Regions from separate parts of the Streptomyces sp. DSM 118878 genome, predicted to be linked through region 1. Evidence: riboswitches for the same ligand, from Rfam matches in the RefSeq annotation. Region 1 holds a riboswitch; each other region holds the start of a gene.

The links. Region 1 has a riboswitch for cobalamin ahead of ACRAKF_RS12095 (ABC transporter substrate-binding protein). Riboswitches for the same ligand answer to the same signal wherever they lie in the genome.
Region 2: linked by a shared signal. The riboswitch ahead of ACRAKF_RS25750 (ribonucleoside-diphosphate reductase subunit alpha) and the one ahead of ACRAKF_RS12095 (ABC transporter substrate-binding protein) in region 1 are both predicted to bind cobalamin.
Region 3: linked by a shared signal. The riboswitch ahead of ACRAKF_RS02940 (energy-coupling factor ABC transporter permease) and the one ahead of ACRAKF_RS12095 (ABC transporter substrate-binding protein) in region 1 are both predicted to bind cobalamin.

Annotation. Positions count from the first base shown of each region.
Region 1 is NZ_CP193622.1:2,764,664-2,771,036, forward strand. Features, by position in the region: gene ACRAKF_RS12085 (ABC transporter ATP-binding protein) at 1-289, opposite strand, end outside; gene ACRAKF_RS12090 (FecCD family ABC transporter permease) at 286-1,311, opposite strand; gene ACRAKF_RS12095 (ABC transporter substrate-binding protein) at 1,353-2,405, opposite strand; cobalamin riboswitch at 2,472-2,657, opposite strand; gene ACRAKF_RS12100 (VOC family protein) at 2,665-3,105, opposite strand; gene ACRAKF_RS12105 (helix-turn-helix domain-containing protein) at 3,111-3,971, opposite strand; gene ACRAKF_RS12110 (alpha/beta hydrolase family protein) at 4,639-5,577, opposite strand; gene ACRAKF_RS12115 (hypothetical protein) at 5,906-6,208, opposite strand; gene ACRAKF_RS12120 (arsenate reductase family protein) at 6,370-6,373, shown strand, end outside.
Region 2 is NZ_CP193622.1:5,761,724-5,768,096, reverse strand. Features, by position in the region: gene ACRAKF_RS25770 (carbon starvation CstA family protein) at 1-1,731, shown strand, start outside; gene ACRAKF_RS25765 (CstA-like transporter-associated (seleno)protein) at 1,728-1,928, shown strand; gene ACRAKF_RS25760 (DUF3311 domain-containing protein) at 2,051-2,320, shown strand; gene mctP (monocarboxylate uptake permease MctP) at 2,317-3,960, shown strand; cobalamin riboswitch at 4,095-4,217, shown strand; gene ACRAKF_RS25750 (ribonucleoside-diphosphate reductase subunit alpha) at 4,347-6,373, shown strand, end outside.
Region 3 is NZ_CP193622.1:688,458-694,830, forward strand. Features, by position in the region: gene ACRAKF_RS02925 (ATP-binding cassette domain-containing protein) at 1-281, opposite strand, end outside; gene cbiQ (cobalt ECF transporter T component CbiQ) at 278-1,027, opposite strand; gene ACRAKF_RS02935 (energy-coupling factor ABC transporter substrate-binding protein) at 1,034-1,456, opposite strand; gene ACRAKF_RS02940 (energy-coupling factor ABC transporter permease) at 1,456-2,181, opposite strand; cobalamin riboswitch at 2,212-2,395, opposite strand; gene ACRAKF_RS02945 (SDR family oxidoreductase) at 2,579-3,505, opposite strand; gene ACRAKF_RS02950 (FUSC family protein) at 3,694-4,896, opposite strand; gene ACRAKF_RS02955 (CsbD family protein) at 5,083-5,256, shown strand; gene ACRAKF_RS02960 (GNAT family N-acetyltransferase) at 5,388-5,990, shown strand; gene ACRAKF_RS02965 (TIGR03557 family F420-dependent LLM class oxidoreductase) at 6,122-6,373, shown strand, end outside.

The DNA of each region.
Region 1 (6,373 bases):
CGACCTGGGTCGTGGCGTGTTGCTCCACCACCGCTATGCGTTGCGCCACCGTGCGGCGCGGGGTGTCCGGCAGGGGCCGGCCGTCCAGAGTGACGATCCCGGAGGCCGGGGCAAGGACTCCGGCGAGGACGCGCAGCAGCGTCGACTTGCCCGAGCCGTTCGGGCCGAGGAGGCCGACCGTGGCGCCGGGCGGCGGGGCCAGGCTGACGCCGTCGACGACCAGGCGGCCGCCCGCCTCGCGGGCCACGCGTTCGGCACGCAGGCCCTCCCCGGTCACAGCGGACGTCACGACACCCTCCGCGTCCGGTAGAGCACCGCCACGAACGCCGGTACTCCGATGAGTGACGTCACCACGCCCACCGGTACCTCCTGGGGATCGAGGGCCGTACGGGCCAGAGTGTCCACCCAGACCAGGAAGACCGCCCCGGCGAGCGCCGTGACGGGGAGCAGCCGGGCGTGGCCCGAGCCGACGAGCGCGCGGGCGGCGTGCGGCAGGACCAGGCCGACGAAGCCGATGGCGCCCGCCGAGCTGACGAGGGCCGCGGTCAGCAGCGCCGTCACGCAGAGGAGGACGAGGCGGGTGCGGGCCACCCGTACGCCCAGGGTCGCCGCCGCCTCCTGGCCGAACGCGAAGGCGTCGAGCGTACGGGCGTGGCCCAGGCAGATCAGCAGACCGAGGGCCAGCACCGCCGCGCACATCCACACGTCCGTCCAGCCGGCCCCGCTGAGCGAGCCGAGGAGCCAGAACAGCACGCCACGGGTGGTCTCGGCGTCGCCCGCGGTGAGGATGAGGAACGACGTCAGCGCGGAGAAGAGCTGCATGGCGGCCACGCCGGACAGTACGACCCGGTCCGTGGAACCGCCGAGGGTGTGGCTCAGGAGCAGCACCAGGGCGAACGAGCACAGCGCCCCGGCGAAGGCGCCCGTCGAAATCGACAGCGCTCCCCCGCCGACGCCGAGGACCACCACCGCGACCGCGCCCGTGGACGCGCCCGAGGACACCCCGAGGACGAACGGGTCGGCGAGCGGGTTGCGGAGCAGGGACTGCATGACCGCTCCGCAGACCGCGAGGCCCGCGCCGCAGACCGCGGCGAGCAGGGTGCGCGGCATCCGCAGGTTCCAGACGATGCCGTCCCTGATCGGGGTGAGCCGCGTCTCTCCCCAGCCGAGGTGCGCGGCCACCGCCGACCACACGTCGGCCACGGAGATGTCGGCGGGGCCGATGGTGACGGCCACCGCCACGGAGAGCACGAGTACGGCGACTCCGGCCGGCCACAGCAGGCTGCGGCACAGCGGATTCCGGCGCAGCAGGCCCCGGCGCGGCAGGTCCTGCGTCACGGGGGCGGCGGACGTCACTTGACGAGCCCGAACTTCCGCAGCCCGGCGGCCACTTGTTCGACGCCGTCGACGGTACGGATCGTGGGGTTCATCGCCTGGCCGCTCAGCAGCACGTACCGCTTCTTCTTGACGGCGGTCAGGTTCTTGGTCGCCGGGTTGGACTCAAGGAACCTGATCTTCGCCGCGGCGGACTCCGCCGACTGCGACTTGCGGGTCAGGTCGCCGATGACGAGGACGTCGGGGTCGCGGTCGGCGACGGTCTCCCAGTTGATCTGGGGCCATTCCTCGTGGGTGTCGTCGAAGACGTTCTCGGCGCCGAGCTCGCGCGTGATGATCCCGGGTGCGCCGCAGCAGCCCGCCATGTACGGGGCGTCGGAGTTGGCGAACCAGTAGAGGAGGGAGGTGTCGGAGGCGTCGATGTCCTCGGTGGCCCTGGCCACGCGGCCCTTCAGCTCCGCCACCAGTTTCTCGCCGCGCTTCTCGACGCCGAAGACCTTCGCCAGGTCCCGTACCTCGCCGTAGACGGTGTCCATGGTGAGGGTCTTCACGCGCTTGCCGTCGCCGCCGCCGTCGTTGTCCTTGCCCGCGCAGTCGCTGGGCGAGACGTAGACGGGGACGCCGAGGTCGGTGAACTTGGCGCGGTCGGCGACGCCGCCCTTGCCGACGGTGTAGAGGAAGGAGGCGCTGACGAAGTCGGGTTCCTTGGAGAGGACCTTCTCCAAGGCGGGGTAGCGGTCGGCGAGCCGCTCCACCCCCGCGTTGTCCTTCTCCAGGTTCTTCAGGACCGGGTCGGTCCAGGTGCCGGTGCCCGCCATGCGGTCGGCGAGGCCGAGGGAGAGCAGGATCTCCGTGGAGCCCTGGTCGAGCGAGACGGCTCGCTGGGGCGGGGCCTTGACCTCGGTCTTCTCGCCGCAGGAGGCGACCGTCACGGGGTAGCCGTCCCGCGCGGCCCCTGCCGTCCCGCCCTCGCCGGCGGAACCGCCGCCGCAGGCGGTCAGCGTCGCGAGCACTCCCGCGCAGCACAGGGTCAACAGGGTCGACTGAAGTATTCGGGCTTTCGAGGACACGTGATCCCTTGAGTCTCACGGCTCATACGCGGAGCCTGGCCTGCGTCACGGCCTCTGCCGCCCGGTGTGCGGGCAGAGGCGCCAGCAGGTCTTCGGACTCGGGATCGACCGGGCGGAACGCCTTCCCGGGCGTCCGTGGACGCCCAGTGGCCGTGTGCTCCGCCCGTCCCCCTCACCGCTGCGCGTCAGTTCCGGATTCGCACCGGATTCCCTGGCCCAAGTGTGGGTTTGACTGGCTTGCGCAAGTTATCACGCGGGCTCAGAGGGTCTGGCCGGGCCTCGGCTCCCCGCGGTAGGTGCCGAAGAACCAGCGGTTGCCCTCGGGATCGGCGATGCCGAACTCACGACTGCCGTACGGTTTGTCCCCGATCTCCGCGGTGATCTTCACGCCGGCCTCGGTCAGGCGGGCGTACAGGGCGTCCACCTGGTCGGTGACGACGTAGGCGCCGGAGGTACCGGGCTTGCCGCACGTGCCGTCGGCCGCGGCCGGGTCGTACGAGCCGAGCATGATCCCGCCGCCCTCCGGCCAGTCGAGCTGGGCGTGGGCGACGCGGTCGCCGTCCTCGTACACGGCGGTGCGCAGGAAGCCGACGGTGCCGACGAGGAAGTCGATCAGCGCGTGGGCGTCCTCGGCCTGGAAGGTGGGCCAGATGGTGGGGGCGGGTGGGGGGTTCTGGGTGGGGTTCTGTGTGGTGTCCATGCCTTTTACTCTCCGTCCGGGCTGTGTGCCCCGGCTTGGATATTCCGGCACTCTTCGGCCAGCCAGCCGGTGGGGCTGGCTCCCGTGTACTGCCGGAAGTCCCGTACGAGGTGGGAGTGGTCGTAGTAGCCGCAGTCGGCCGCGATCCGGGCCAGGTCCTGCGGGGTGCCCGTCCCGGCGGCGCGGACCACGGCGGTCTTGGCGTGCTGGAATCGCATCAGGCGCGCCACCTGCTTCGGGGCGAGGCCCGTCTCGGCGCGGAAGAGCGAGGTCAGGCGGCGTTCGCTGAGCGCCACGTGCCGGGACAGGCCGCCGAGGGTGCCCGCGCCGCGGTGCCTTGCCAGCCAGGCCCAGGCCTCGGCTACCTCCGGGCGTACGGAACCGGCCGCCCGGTCGTCGGCGGCGCGGCGGCGCAGGTAGGCGGAGAGGGCGGCGAAGCGGTCCTCCCAGTCGTCGAGCTCGCAGAGTCGCTCACGGAGCTCGGCGGCGCGCTCGCCGAACACGTCCGTGCCGTGGACGACGAGCTCACCGGTCAGCGCGGCCGCGGGCAGGCCGAGGAGCGCGCGGGCCGCGAGGGGGTGGACGGCGAGCTGGATGCCGGCCTCGTGCTCGGGCTGGACGACATGGGCGGGGCGCTGGTGGAGGCCGCCCACGATGATGTCGGTGCGGATGGCGTCCGCGCCGGTGGCCTGGGCGGGTGTGTGGCCGGTGGCGATGGGGCCGTCGAGGGAGAAGATCACCGTCAGGTACGGGGAGGGGAGGCCTCGGTGCAGGGCCGGCCGCTGGCCTGTGGTGCGGTAGCCGGTCGCCGAGATGACCATGCCGGCCAGCGGGGGCACGGTGCGTATGAACTCCCTGGAGGCCATGGGTTCAGTATGCGGGGCTCTCCCCTGCGGGGCCTGGCGGCGGCCTTGGCTTGGCGGGGCCTTGGCGTGGCGGGGCCTTGGCCTGGCGGGGCCTGGCCGGTTCGTTCCCTGCGGGTGGTGGGGGTTGTTCGCGCCGTTCCCCGCGCCCCTTTCCCGGGCTGGCCGGTCCATGGTCGCTGCGGGTCGTGGGGGGGTACTCGCGCAGTTCCCCGCGCCCCTTTCCCGGGCTGGCCGGTCCATGGCCCCCGCGGGTCGTGGGGGGTCTCGCGCCGTTCCCCGCGCCCCTTTCCCGGGCCGGCCGGTCCATGGTCGCTGCGGGTCGTGGGGGGTCTCGCGCCGTTCGCCGCGCCCCTTGGCGGGGGCGTTCGCCGGAGCTGGCGCCGGCGGCAGCGCGCTCTGGGCGGTCTCCGAGGCGGAGGCCGCGGGTACCTCTGCCAGAACCGCCGCAGGCGACCACGTACCGCAACGACCTCGAGGAGTCACTGCTGCCCTTCCTGGAGATGAAGGGCGTGCTGACCTGCGAGACCATGGACCCGTCCCTCGAAGTCATCCCCTTCAAGGACACCGCCGGGCACAAGGGGTACGTCGACGAGGTCCTCGCCCGCAAGACACGCGGTGGCTGACCGTCACCCCGGAGCAGATCCGCTGGGGCCCGCGGCCGGGGGGCTCAGGGGTGGTCCTCGGTCGTCGCCCACGCCGCGACCTGCTTGGCGAGCTCGCCGCCCGCCCTGGTCCAGGCGAAGTGGTCGAGGCGGGCGCCCGCCTCCCGCGCGGTGTAGTGGCGCCGGGTGAGCCGTACCCCGGGGACTTTGCCGAGCAGGTGGTCGAGGGCGGTGGCGGGGGCGAGGGTGTCGTGCTCCACGGAGACGGCGAGTACCGGCAGTTCGAGGGCGGCGAGGGCCGCTTCGTAGTCGAGCGTGGAGCCCTTGGGGGCGTACCGACCGGTGCGGCCCTGCCGCGCCCAGTCACGCATGACGCCCTTGGGCTGGTCGCCGCCGAAGCCGAGCCGGGACCCCGGCCAGCGGCCGAGCAGCGTCGACACCCCGGCGATCGTCAGCTCGCCGAGGAGGAGCCCGGGGCCGCGCAGTGGTCCGTACGCGCGGAAATAGACGGAACCCGAGGCCACGAGCGCCACGCCGGCCACCCGGGGCCCGCGGCCCGAAGCGGCGTACAGCAGAGCGAGTTGCCCGCCCAGGCTGTGGCCGAGGAGGTACAGGGGCGGCTCGGGGCCCAGCTCGGCGCGGACCGCGGCGAGGACGGCGGGCAGGTCCTCCTCGACGAGGTCGCGGTAGCCGTGGCCGAGCGCGTCGGGGTCGGTGACGAGCGGCGTCGCCTCGCCCTGACCGCGCAGGTCGGCGGTGAGCACCGTCAGGCCCTCGTCGTGCAGTTGGCGCGCGAAGCGGCGGTAGTAGCGGGCGGGGGTGCCCATGGCGGGCAGGATCAGCACCGCGGGGGCCGGGGGCGGTCCCGGAGCCGGTGCGGAGCCGGAGGGCAGGAAGCGGTCCGGCTCGGAGGTGCGCAGGGCTCGCACCGGGACGCGGGCGCCGTCCGGCAGCTCGGCGGTCGTCAGGAGCGGCGGTTCGCCGGCGGCTTCCCCGTGGGTCATGGCGAACAGCATGGCCCATCGCGCACCCGCCCACCCAGCTCCACGCGACAAACCCCGCCCACACCCACGAGAACGTCCGGAACACGCGGGTTCACGTGCAATTCGCAGGGGGTTGCGGTTGGTTGGGGGCACACAGCGGTCCGTGTGCGCTGCACGGCGGGGCCCGCACGCGCTTCGCGCACGGCCGCCCCGCACCCCCGGCCCGCCACACCTCCCGTCTCGTATACGGCCCACCCGCGGGCGGGAAACGTGAGGCTCGGGGGGAACCCCCCGAGCCCGACACGCTTGCTCAGCGGACGCGGTCAGCGGACGCGGTCAGCGCACGCGCTCAGCGGCTGTACCGCATCAGCGCCCGCACCATGTGGCACGTGATGTCGGACGGCGGGTGGATGCCGATGTCCTCCGCCATGCGACGGATCGTGCTGTTCTTCGCCTGGTTCGGCAGATAGACGCCCGAGTCGAGCAGCGCTATCGCGAGGCGCATGGCCTTGAGGCGGCGGTTGTGGTTGACGTACCACTCGCGCGGGCGTCCCGGGGGCAGCGCCCTCTTCCGGAGTGGTGCGTACGGCAGGTCGATGAGGACGGGTTGGGATACGGACTTCCTCGTCAGTGCGGCAGCGGGCACGGGCATCCTCCTGTCGCGATCAGGGCCCCCCGTCGGCGCCCTCGAACACTACTGTGATTCTACCGCCGAGCACTGACAATCATCCCTGGCCAGGCGGGTTTTGAGGTATTCGAACAGGGTGGCGTCCGAGGCCCTGGGGCGGGTGGTTCGCGGGTAGCGTGTGCGGCATGG
Region 2 (6,373 bases), 3.0 Mb from region 1:
GTCGTGCTGTTCTTCTCCACCCGGCGTGACGGCAAGTCGCTGGGCCAGATGGCGCGCGAGGAGATCGGCCCCTTCGGCGGGGCCGCGGCCCTGCTCGCCGCCTTCGCCATCATGATCATCCTGCTCGGCGTGCTGGCCCTGGTGATCGTCAACGCGCTCGCCGAGTCGCCGTGGGGCACCTTCTCCATCGCGATGACCGTCCCCATCGCCCTGCTGATGGGCTTCTACCTGCGGGTGCTGCGTCCCGGCCGGGTCAGCGAGGTCTCCCTCATCGGCATCGCGCTGCTGCTGCTCGCGCTGGTCGCGGGGCGCTGGGTCGCGGAGTCCTCGCTCGCCGACACCTTCACCCTCGCGCCGTCGACGCTGGTCATCTGGCTGGTCGCGTACGGGTTCATCGCCTCGATCCTCCCGGTGTGGATGCTCCTCGCGCCGCGCGACTACCTCTCGACCTTCATGAAGATCGGCACCATCCTGCTGCTCGCCCTCGGCGTGGTGGTCACCCTGCCGACGCTGAAGATGGACCCGGTGACCGACTTCGCCTCCCGCGGCGACGGTCCCGTCTTCGCGGGCTCGCTGTTCCCCTTCGTCTTCATCACCATCGCGTGCGGGGCGCTCTCCGGCTTCCACGCGCTGATCTCCTCGGGCACGACACCGAAGATGATCCAGAAGGAGACGCAGGTCAGGATGGTCGGCTACGGCTCCATGCTGATGGAGTCGGCCGTCGCGATCATGGCGCTCGTCGCCGCGTCCATCATCGACCCCGGGCTCTTCTTCGCGATGAACGCGCCCGCGGGCGTCGTCGGCGACACCGTCCAGGAGGCGTCGAAGGCCGTCGCGGGCTTCGGGTACTCCATCTCCCCCGCCGAGCTCGCGCGCGCCGCCGAGCAGGTGGAGGAGTCGTCGCTGCTCTCGCGCACCGGCGGCGCGCCCACGCTCGCCGTCGGCGTCTCCGAGATCTTCTCGAAGGTCACCGGCGGCTCGATGCGGGCCTTCTGGTACCACTTCGCGATCATGTTCGAGGCGCTGTTCATCCTGACCGCGCTCGACGCGGGCACGCGCGTGGGGCGCTTCATGCTCCAGGACATGCTCGGCAACGTGTACAAGCCGTTCAGGAACGTGAGCTGGAAGCCCGGCCTGATCCTGACCAGCGCAGCCGTCACCGGTCTGTGGGGCTACTTCCTCTGGGTCGGCGTGCACGAGCCGCTCGGCGGGATCAACCAGCTCTTCCCGATCTTCGGCATCGCCAACCAGCTCCTCGCCGCCGTCGCCCTGGCCGTCTGCACGACGCTGCTCGTGAAGTCGGGGCGCCTGAAGTGGGCCTGGATCACCGCGGTGCCGCTCGCCTGGGACGCCACCGTGACGCTCACCGCGAGCTGGCAGAAGGTGTTCTCCGACGACCCCCGCGTGGGCTTCTTCCAGCAGCGCTCCGACTACCAGGACGCCATCGAGGCGGGCAAGGTCCTGCCGCCCGCCAAGTCCATGGACGACATGCACACGGTGGTCACCAACTCCACGGTGGACGGGGTGATCTCGGCGGTCCTCGCCCTGCTCATCGTCGTCGTGATCGTGGACGCGGCGCGGGTCTGCGTCCGGCACATCCGCGACCCGTGGGCCTCGCGGCTGAGCGAGGCCCCGTACGTGGAGTCGAAGCTGACGGCCCCCGCCGGACTCTTCCCCACCCGCGAGGAGAAACAGGAGGCCTCGCGGCAGGAGCCGGCGGCCCACCCATGACCGCACTGCTGCTGCGCGGACTGCGCTGGATGCGCTGGTACGTCCGCGAACTCACCGACGAGACGGCGTACGAGCGGTACGTGGCGCACGTACGCAAGGAGCATCCGGCCGCGGCCGTGCCCGACCGCCGGGCCTTCGAGCGGATGCGGACACAGACACAGGAGTCGGACCCCCGGCAGGGCTTCCGCTGCTGCTGAGCCCCGCACGCCGCAAGGGCGAGTCCCGTCCGTTATTCGGACAGGGGTTCCATAGCGCGAGACTCTCGCTTAGATTTCCCGCACGTTAAGCATGGGATAAGTGAGTGAACGGGAGCCGCGATATGTCAGATGCGCCTGAAGTGAACAGACCGGTGGTCACGCCGGTCCGCGTGGTCATCGCGGTCTGCCTTGTCGCGCCGTTCGTGGCGATGCTCTGGGTCAGCTCGTACGCCAAGATCGACCCGACCTTCATCGGCATCCCGTTCTTCTACTGGTACCAGATGCTGTGGGTGGTCATCTCCACGGCGCTCACGATGATCGCCTACAAACTGTGGCAGCGTGACCAGCGCGCCCGCAAGACCGAGCAGGTCCAGGGGGGTGCGGGCCGATGAACGTCCTCGCAGCAGGCGCCGGCGGTGTCAACGGCATCGCGCTCGCCGTCTTCATCTTCTTCTTCATCGCCGTCACGGTGATGGGCTTCCTCGCCGCGCGCTGGCGCAGGGCCGAGACCGAGAGCCTGGACGAATGGGGCCTCGGCGGCCGCTCGTTCGGCACCTGGGTCACCTGGTTCCTGCTCGGCGGCGACCTCTACACCGCGTACACCTTCGTCGCCGTGCCCGCGGCGATCTACGCGGCGGGCGCGGCCGGCTTCTTCGCGGTGCCGTACACGATCCTCGTCTACCCGCTGATCTTCACCTTCCTGCCGCGGCTCTGGTCGGTCTCGCACAAGCACGGCTATGTGACGACCTCGGACTTCGTGCGCGGACGCTTCGGCTCCAAGGGGCTCTCCCTGGCGGTCGCGGTCACCGGCATCCTCGCCACGATGCCGTACATCGCGCTCCAACTCGTGGGCATCCAGGCCGTGCTGGACGTCATGGGCGTCGGCGGCGGCCCCGACACCAACTGGTTCATCAAGGACCTGCCGCTCCTCATCGCCTTCGCGGTGCTCGCGGCGTACACGTACTCCTCGGGTCTGCGCGCCCCCGCCCTGATCGCGTTCGTGAAGGACGGCCTGATCTACCTCGTCATCGCCGTGGCGATCATCTACATCCCGATCAAGCTGGGCGGGTTCGACGAGATCTTCCGGGCGGCCGACGCCAAGTTCTCCGCCGCCAACGACGCCGCGGGCAAACCCGTCGCGGGCCTGGCGCCGGCGCAGACCGGGCAGTGGACGTACGCGACACTGGCCCTCGGCTCCGCGCTCGCGCTCTTCATGTACCCGCACTCGATCACGGCGACGCTCTCCTCCAAGAGCCGCGACGTGATCCGCCGCAACACCACGATCCTGCCGCTGTACTCGCTGATGCTCGGCCTGCTCGCGCTGCTCGGCTTCATGGCGATCGCGGCCGGGGTCAAGGTGGAGAACGGGCAGCTCGCGATCCCGCAGCTCTTCGAGAACATGTTCCCCGACTGGTTCACGGGCGTCGCCTTCGCCGCGATCGGCATCGGCGCGCTCGTCCCCGCCGCCATCATGTCGATCGCCGCCGCGAACCTTTTCACCCGCAACATCTACAAGGACTTCATCAGGCCGGACGCGACGCCCGCGCAGGAGACCAAGGTCTCCAAGCTGGTCTCGCTCCTGGTGAAGGTCGGCGCGCTGGCCTTCGTCCTCACCATGGACAAGACCGTCGCGATCAACTTCCAGCTCCTCGGCGGCATCTGGATCCTCCAGACCATGCCCGCGCTGGTCGGCGGCCTGTTCACGCGCTGGTTCCACCGCTGGGCGCTGCTGGCCGGATGGGCGGTCGGCATGCTCTACGGCACCCTGGCCGCGTACGGCGTCGCCTCTCCCTCGCAGAAGCACTTCGGCGGCTCCTCCGACGAGATCCCCGGCATCGGCGAGATCGGCTACATCGGCCTCACCGCGTTCGTCCTGAACGTCGTCGTGACGGTGGTCCTCACCTTCGTCCTGAGGGCCATGAAGGCCCCCGACGGCATCGACGAGACCTCGCCCGAGGACTACACCGCGGACGCGGGAGACCCCGGCGTCGCCACGGAACTGCCCCCGGCCACCGCGGGCGCCGCCCACTGACCGCACCCCTCGCACGGGCCCCCGGGGGCCCTCTCCGGAGATGACGCAGGGCCGCCGGGCAACCGGCGGCCCTGCGTCATCTCCGCGTACCGACACAAGATGTGGGCCCGCTTCGGCGAGCCAGCACAAGATGTATGCTCATGCTCGCTGTCGCCGCAGGGGAATCCGGTGCAAGTCCGGAACTGTCCCGCAACGGTGTACGTGTACGCATTTGGCGTACGCGGAGTCCGAAGACCTGTCGGCAGCGCACCCGTGCCGTCCGGCCCGGGTGCCGACCGTCCGGGCCTCGCGGAGTGGGCCGGTGGACGTGGTGCACCGCCCTGCGCGCGTGCTGCCCGTGCGCCTTCCCCTCCCCTGGCCCAGAGCCGAGCGAGGGAGTGCCCCACGTGACCATCGCGCCTGCCGAACCAGCGTCAGCGACGAAGCCGCCGACCGCCGAGGGCGGCGAAGGAACCGACGGCCCGGGAACCGCGCTGCTGCGCACCCTGACCGACCTCACCGCCGACCTGCCCGACGCCGACCCCGGCCGGGTCGCCGCCGCCGCGCTGCGGGGCCGCTCGGCCCGTGCCGACGAGGCGGAGCTGCGGGAGCTCGCCACCGAGGCCGCCGCGGGGCTCATCTCCGAGGACCCGGAGTACTCGAAGCTCGCGGCCAGGCTGCTCTCGATCGGCATCCGCGAGGAAGCGGCGACGCAGGGCGTGCGCTCCTTCACCGACTCCATCGCGGTGGGCCACCGCGAGGGTCTGATCGCCGACCGCACGGCGTCGTTCGTGACGGAGCACGCGGCCCGGCTCGACGCGCTGGTGGACGCGGCTCTCGCGGACGGCGCCGACTTCCGCTTCGGCTACTTCGGCCTGCGCACCCTGCACGGCCGCTATCTGCTGCGCCACCCCCTCACCCGCCAGGTCATCGAGACCCCGCAGCACTTCATGCTGCGCGTCGCGAGCGGCCTCGCGGAGGACGAGGGTGCCCGCGCGGTGGACGAGGTCGCCGCGCTGTACGGCCTGATGAGCCGCCTGGACTACCTGCCCTCGTCGCCGACGCTCTTCAACTCCGGCACCCGCCACCCGCAGATGTCCTCCTGCTACCTCCTCGACTCCCCGCTGGACGAGCTGGACTCGATCTACGACCGCTACCACCAGGTCGCGCGCCTCTCCAAGCACGCGGGCGGCATCGGACTCTCGTACTCCCGCATCCGTTCCCGCGGTTCGCTGATCCGCGGCACGAACGGCCACTCCAACGGCATCGTGCCGTTCCTGAAGACCCTCGACGCCTCGGTCGCCGCCGTGAACCAGGGCGGCCGGCGCAAGGGCGCCGCCGCGGTCTACCTGGAGACCTGGCACTCCGACATCGAGGAGTTCCTCGAACTGCGGGACAACACCGGTGAGGACGCGCGCCGCACGCACAACCTCAACCTCGCGCACTGGATCCCGGACGAGTTCATGCGCCGGGTCGCCGCCGACCAGGACTGGTCGCTGTTCTCCCCCGCCGACGTGCCCGACCTCGTGGATCTGTGGGGCGAGGAGTTCGACGCCGCCTACCGCGGGGCGGAGGCCGCCGGGCTCGCGAAGAAGACCCTCCCGGCCCGGGAGCTGTACGGCCGCATGATGCGCACCCTCGCGCAGACCGGCAACGGCTGGATGACGTTCAAGGACGCCGCCAACCGCACCGCCAACCAGACGGCGGAGCCCGGCCACACCGTGCACTCCTCCAACCTCTGCACGGAGATCCTGGAGGTCACGGACGACGGCGAGACGGCGGTCTGCAACCTCGGCTCGGTCAACCTCGGCGCGTTCGTGGACACGGCCGCCGGTGACATCGACTGGCAGCGGCTCGACGAGACCGTCCGTACCGCCGTCACCTTCCTCGACCGCGTCGTCGACATCAACTTCTACCCGACCGACCAGGCCCGGCGCTCCAACGCCAAGTGGCGCCCGGTGGGCCTGGGCACGATGGGCCTCCAGGACGTCTTCTTCCAGCTCAAGCTGGGCTTCGACTCCCCCGAGGCGCGCGCCCTGTCCACCCGCATCGCCGAGCGGATCATGCTCGCCGCGTACGAGGCCTCCGCCGACCTCGCCGAGCGGAGCGGCCCCCTCCCCGCCTGGGAGAAGACCCGCACCGCGCGCGGCGTCCTGCACCCGGATCACTACGACGTCGACCTGACGTGGCCGGAGCGCTGGGCCGCGCTGCGGGAACGTATCGCCGTGACCGGCATGCGCAACTCGCTGCTGCTCGCCATCGCGCCGACCGCCACCATCGCGTCCATCGCGGGCGTCTACGAGTGCATCGAGCCGCAGGTCTCCAACCTCTTCAAGCGCGAGACGCTCAGCGGTGAGTTCCTCCAGGTCAACGCCTATCTGGTGAAGGAGCTGAAGCGGCTCGGCGTCTGGGACGCGCAGACCCGCGAGGCACT
Region 3 (6,373 bases), 2.1 Mb from region 1:
TGGTCGTCGGGGTCCTGCACGACGAGCTGCACGGTGGTACGCAGCCGGGTCAGCCCCTTGCGGTCGTACCTCACCGGGACACCGCCGAGCGTCAACTCGCCCTCGCTGGGCCGGAGTCCGCCGCTGAGCAGCCGCATGAGGGTGGTCTTGCCGCTGCCGTTGCGCCCGAGCAGGGCGAGGGCGCGTCCCTCGGCGACGTCGAAGTCCAGGCCGCTGAGCACGGCGGGCCCCTCTTCGTACGCGTAGGACGCCGCGCGCAGCGCCACCAGGGGCTCGCTCATGGAAGGAACCTTTCCAGTACGAGGGTGAGGGCGATCAGGCCCAGGAGAAGGACCGCGACGGCGGCCACGAAGGGCCGGGAGACCTTCGCCTCGGGCACGAGCACCCGCAGCGTGCCGTCGTAGCCGCGCCCGGCGAGCCCTGCCTGGAGCCGTCCCGCCCGGTCGAAGGCGCGCACGAACGCGGTGGCGCCGAGCCCCGCGAGCGACCGCCAGGCGGCGGCTCTGGTGGTGTGGCCGAGCCGCGCCGCCTGCGCCTGGCGGACGCGCCCCATGGAGTCCATGAGCAGGAAGCTCATCCGGTACGTCACGAGGGCGACGTCCACCACGGGCGCCGGCACCCCCGCCCCGACCAGGCGGGGCAGCAGGTCCGACAGGGGCGTGGTGAAGGCGAACAGCAGCACCCCCAGCGAGGCCGCCGAGGTCCGCAGCAGCAGCCCCCCGGCGCGCGCGGGGCCGCCTTCGGCGAACGTGACGAACCCGTCGGGGCCGCCGATCTGGACGAGCAGGGTCAGGGCTCCGGTGACGCAGAAGCCGAGCGGCACGCGGTAGGCGCGCCACAGCTTGCGGGGCGGTACGCCCGCGGGGCCGAGCAGCACCACGAGCGCGGTGACGAGGACGAGGGCCGCGCCCGGCCAGGGCGGCAGCGAGACGGCGAGGGCGGTGAGCCCGAGGCCGAGCACGGCCTTGTCCACGGGGTGACGGCGGCGCCAGCGGCTGCTGTGCGCCGCCGCGTCGATGGGCAGCACCGCCGATCAGACCTGCCCGGCCCCGGTGCGGCTGTCCGCCGCGTCGCCGGACACCTCATCGGACAGCTCATCGGACGGCTCGTCGGGCACCTCGTCGGACGGCTCGGTGTGGCCGTCCCGCACCCGTTCGCGCTCCGCGCCCTGGCGGCGCCCCCTGCGCAGCCCGAAGTAGTACGCGAGGACGCCGGCGCCGAGCGCTGCCTGAAGGGCGAAGAGCGCCGACTCGACCTCGCCGGACGGCGGTTCGTACAGCGGGGAGAACCAGGGCTCGTAGTCGGGGTCGATCTCGGTGATCGCCGTCTCGGCCTGGGCGTCGGCGCCCGCGAACGGCTCCTCCTTGTGGTCGCCGAGTCCCAGCACGAGCGGCAGGACCGCGAGGGCGGCGACGATGACGAGCAGCAGGGTGTTGATCTTCGCGTTCCGGCTCATCAGGCGTTGGCCCCCGTCTCGGTCCTGGTGCTGTCCGTGGCGGTGGCCGCGGCCGTCCGCTTGCGCTGGAGCAGTACGCCGAGCCGCGTGAGCTCTCCCTTGCTCGACTGCACGAGGAGCCGCATCACGAGGACGGTGAGCAGTCCCTCGCTGACCGCCAGCGGGATCTGGGTGACGGCGAAGATGCCGCCGAACTTGCCGAGCGCCCCGAGGAACCCGCTGCCGGGGTCGGGGAACGCCAGGGCGAGCTGGACGCTGGTGACGCAGTACGTGGACAGGTCGGCGACGAAGGCGCCGCAGAAGACCGCCGCCATGAGCGGCACGTCGTACCGCTTCAGGAGCCGGTAGACGGCGTATCCGGCCCAGGGCCCGACGATCGCCATGGAGAAGACGTTGGCGCCGAGCGTGGTGAGCCCGCCGTGGGCGAGCAGCAGTGCCTGGAACAGCAGCGTGATCGTGCCGAGCACCGCCATGATCGGCGGGCGGAACAGGATCGCGCCGAGGCCGGTGCCCGTCGGGTGGGAGCAACTCCCGGTGACCGACGGGATCTTCAGGGCGGACAGGACGAAGGTGAAGGCTCCGGACGCACCCAGGAGCAGCGTGCTCTCGGGGTGCTCCTTGACCTCACGTGTAAGGGAGCGGACTCCGTGGACGACGAACGGCGCGGACGCTACGCCCCAGGCGATCGCGTGCGCCGGCGGGAGGAAACCCTCGGCGATATGCATGGCTCAGCAGACCCTCTCCAGCACCTCGTGGATGGACAACGTGCCTTGGCCGGTCTCCTGGCTGACGGGTAGTACCGCCCGAACTCCGCCTTCCCGGGCGCGTGTGCGCCCAGTGGCTGCCGCGAGGGCTGGAGCCGGACATCCCGATCACAGTGGCGAGGGCCGCACCGGCATCACACCGGATTTCCCGAGCACCAAGGCGTGGTGACAGTAGTGCGCGAGATGGAGGCATGACAACTCACCCCCAGGTCATCGCGGTGTCCGGTGGCGTGCTCCGGCGCGCGGAAAGCGCGGGGCGCCCCCTCGGAGGTGAAGGGGCGCCCCGCGCTGTCAGGTGCGTGGCCAGACCGTGGTCAGGCCGTGGTCAGGCCGTGGTCAGGCCATGCTCACGCCGTGGTCAGCGGGTGTCGGTCTCACCGCCCGTCACGGCGAGGACCTCGCCCACGGTGAAGCTGGAGTCCCCGTCGGAGGCCAGATAGACGTAGGCGGGCGCGAGCTCCTCCGGCTGGGCGGGACGGCCCAGCGGGGTCTCGCTGCCGACCTGGGAGAGGCCGTCCTCGGGCATGTGCGGGTCGGCCGTGTTGAGGACCGTCCACACGGGTCCGGGGGCGACGACGTTGGCGCGGACGCCCCGCTTGGCGAGGTGGGGCGCGATCGACTTGGTGAAGGTGATCAGGGCCGCCTTCGAAGCCGCGTAGTCGATCATGGTGGTGCTGCCCTTCAGGGCTTCCTCCGTGGCCGTGGCGATGATCGCGTCGCCCGCGTCCAGGTGCGGCAGGCTCGCCATGACCAGGTGGAAGTAGGCGTACACGTTCGTCTTGAACGTGCGGTCCCAGTCCTCGGCGTTGAGCTGTTCGAGCTCCAGCTTGCTGTTCAGGTAGGCGGCGTTGTTGACCAGGATGTTCAGCGTCCCGAACTCCGCCACGGTGCGTGCCACGGCGTCGCGGCAGAAGTCGGCGTCGCTCACGTCGCCGGGCAGCAGCAGACAGGTGCGCCCGGCCTTCTCGACGAGCCGCTTGGTCTCTTCGGCGTCCTGCTGCTCCTCGGGCAGGTGGACGATGGCGACGTCGGCCCCTTCGCGCGCGTAGAGCCAGGAGATGGCCCGGCCGATCCCGGAGTCGCCGCCGGTGATCAGCGCGACCTTGTCGAGCAGTTTGTCGGCGGCCTTGTACCGCGGTGCCTCGTAGCGGGGCCGCGGGGACATGTCGGCCTCGACGCCGGGCGGCGGGCCGTGCTTGTCCCCCGGGAACGGAGGCGTCGGCTCGGACGTGACCTGCGGCGTGTCGTGGCCGCTCGTGCGGGCGTCGTGCTGGCCCTCTTGCATGGGGAGGCCTCCTGCGGGAGTCGGGGCATGGATGGTCGGTCACCGCGTGCCGCCCGGGATCGGTGACCCGGGTCGGGTGCCCGTGCCCCCCGGGGGACAAACGGTGCGAACGGCGCCCGGAGGGCCCCGAGCCACCGAGCCACCACGGGGCCGGGCCACCACGGGAACGCGGGACCGCGGGCCGGAGGTCAGCACGTGTCCTTCAGCACGTCGCAGGTGTGCTGGACCTCCTCCATCAGGCGGTTCGCCTCGACGACGAGGACTCCGTACGGGCGGGCCGGGTCGGCCAGCGGCAGGCCTGAGCGGGCCGCCTGCTCGGTCACCGCGCGGGCGCAGTCCTGGGCGTCGTCGGACAGTTCGCCCAGGTGCCGAGCCTGCTCGGCGAGGGAGGTCTCGCCGAGTACGGCGAGCACGTCGGTGATCTTCGAGATGCTTTCGAGGAAGTCGGCGTAGCTGCCGAAGAACGCGCCGTCGTCGAGCCTGCCCTCCTCCTGCTCGGTCCACTGGTCGAGGCTGCGGGTCAGCGACGAGACCTGGTACAGGGCACGCACCAGGGCTTCGAGGACCGCCCCGTAGCCCTCGAACGAGACATGGTCGCCCCGCTTCCTGCGCAACAGCAGCCGGGGGTTGTAGTAGAGGCTCTCCTCCGCCGTGCGGAAACCGTCCCGCGCCTGCGTGATCATGCCGCCGGTCTGCTCCGCCCTGCTGCGCCACTGGGCGCAGTGGTCGGCGTCGATCTCGTTCTCGCGCAGTACGGGATACATGTCGCTCACCAGGTCGCCGAGGGCGGCGGAGAGCGTGCGCAGGCCGGACTCCGCACTGCTGTACCGCATCGGCGGGGCGACCGTGAGGTTGACGATGACACCGATGCCGCAGCCGATCAGGACGAGGAGGACGATCTGCCCCAGCTGGGTGATCTTCTGGCTGTCGGAGGAGGCGAGGGCGTAGACGGAGAAGGCGAAGAACGCGCCGGTGGCGACCTGGGGGCCCTGGGAGCCGAGCGCGGGCCAGCGCCCGATGGTCAGGCCGATGACCGCCACGACCACGAACGTCAGCAGATCCGAGCCGATCATGGACCCCAGGGCCGCCACCATGGCCACGCCGACCGCCACGGCCGCCAGATAGCGCAGGGACTGGAGCAGCGACTGATAGACCGTCACCTGCATGATCAGCACCGCGGAGAACGGCGCGAAGGCGGGCGACGTCGTGTGCAGCACGTCGTAGGAGATGAACCAGGCCAGGGTCGCGGCCAGCGTGCTCTTGAAGATGAGCAGCAGGGTGTGACGCTCGTAGCCGGGTGTCGCCAGGGCCCGCTGCCACCACTGCCGCGCCCGGCCGGACCAGCGCCGGACAGCGCCCGGCATCCGCTGTCCCTCGTCCTCGCCGGCCATGCCCCGCTCCGTTCCGTACCGTTCCATTCCGCTCCCGCTGTTCCCGCATGCGGGGTTCCCAGCCGGAACGGTGTGACACGCGGAAATACCGGCCGCCGAATTCTCTTGGTGAGGCACGTTTATCTCGTCCATGGGCGGCCACGCGTAGAGGCAGCACACAATCCCGAACCACCGGAGGTGAGCGACATGGCCGCCAACGAGAAGAACCAGGCGAAGACCGAGCAGATCAGCGGAAAGGTCAAGGAGGCCGCCGGACGCGTCGTGGGCAATGAACGCCTCACCGCCAAGGGCCGTGCCGAACAGACCAAGGGTGACGCCCGTCAGGCCAAGGAGAAAATCAAGGACACCGGCAAGCACTGAGACCGGCGGCACATGATGGCGGGGCGCCCCCTTCACGCGAGGGGGCGCCCCGTCGCGTGCCCATCCCTGACCCCCGGGCCAAGCCTGACCCCCGGGCCAAGCCAAGATCATCGGCGGTGCAGAATGCCCGTATGCCGATATCGAACAGCCCGCAGCCGGCCACGATCGACGACGCCCCGCTCATCAGCCGCGTCCTCGCCGAGGCCTTCGACGACGACCCGATGATGCGCTGGTTCTTCCCCGACGCCGCCTCGCGCGAGGCGGGCCTCGCACGGTACTTCGCCACCCTCTTCACCAGGCAGTACGTCCACCACGGGGTCTGCGAGCGCACCGGCGCCGCCGCCGCCTTCTGGGTGCCGCCGGAGGGCCGGGCGAAGGCCGTGCCGGACGCGGAGACGGTCCAGGAGCTCCAGGTCATCCTGGGTGAGCGCGCCGAGCTGTTCGGTGACGCCGCCCGGGCCGCCGCCGAGCACGCTCCGGAGGAGGACCACTGGTACCTGGCCGTCGTCGGCGCCGATCCGGCCGCCCGCGGCCAGGGGCACGGGGCGAACCTGCTGCGGTCCGGACTCGCCCAGGCCGACGCGGCGGGTCTGCCGGTCCGGCTGGAGTCCTCCAAGCCGTCCAATCTGCCTTTCTACGAGCACTTCGGCTTTTCCGTGCAGGAAGAGATGCGGCTGCCCGGAGGCGGCCCGGTCCTGTGGTCCATGCGGCGTGAACCTCGGATCGCGGCGTGAAGCTCGGGATGCGGCGCACCTGACCGGATGAAAAGAATGGGGAGAACAGGCGCGCGTTAAGCGTCGAAATCGCCGGGTACCTCGGTGCGGACGAAAACGGTGCCGTCGCACGAGGAAACGAGGAGCAAGCAATGCAGATCGGTTACAAGCTGGCCGCCGAGGCATTCGGCCCCAAGGAACTGGTTCGGCAGGCGGTTCTCGCCGAGGAAGCCGGCTTCGATTTCGTCGAGATCAGCGATCACTACCATCCGTGGCTCGACAACCAGGGGCACTCGCCGTTCGCCTGGACCGTGCTCGGCACCATCGCCGCCAAGACCTCGCGCATCGAGCTGGCGACGGGAGTGACGTGCCCGACCGTGCGCTACCACCCGGCGATCATCGCG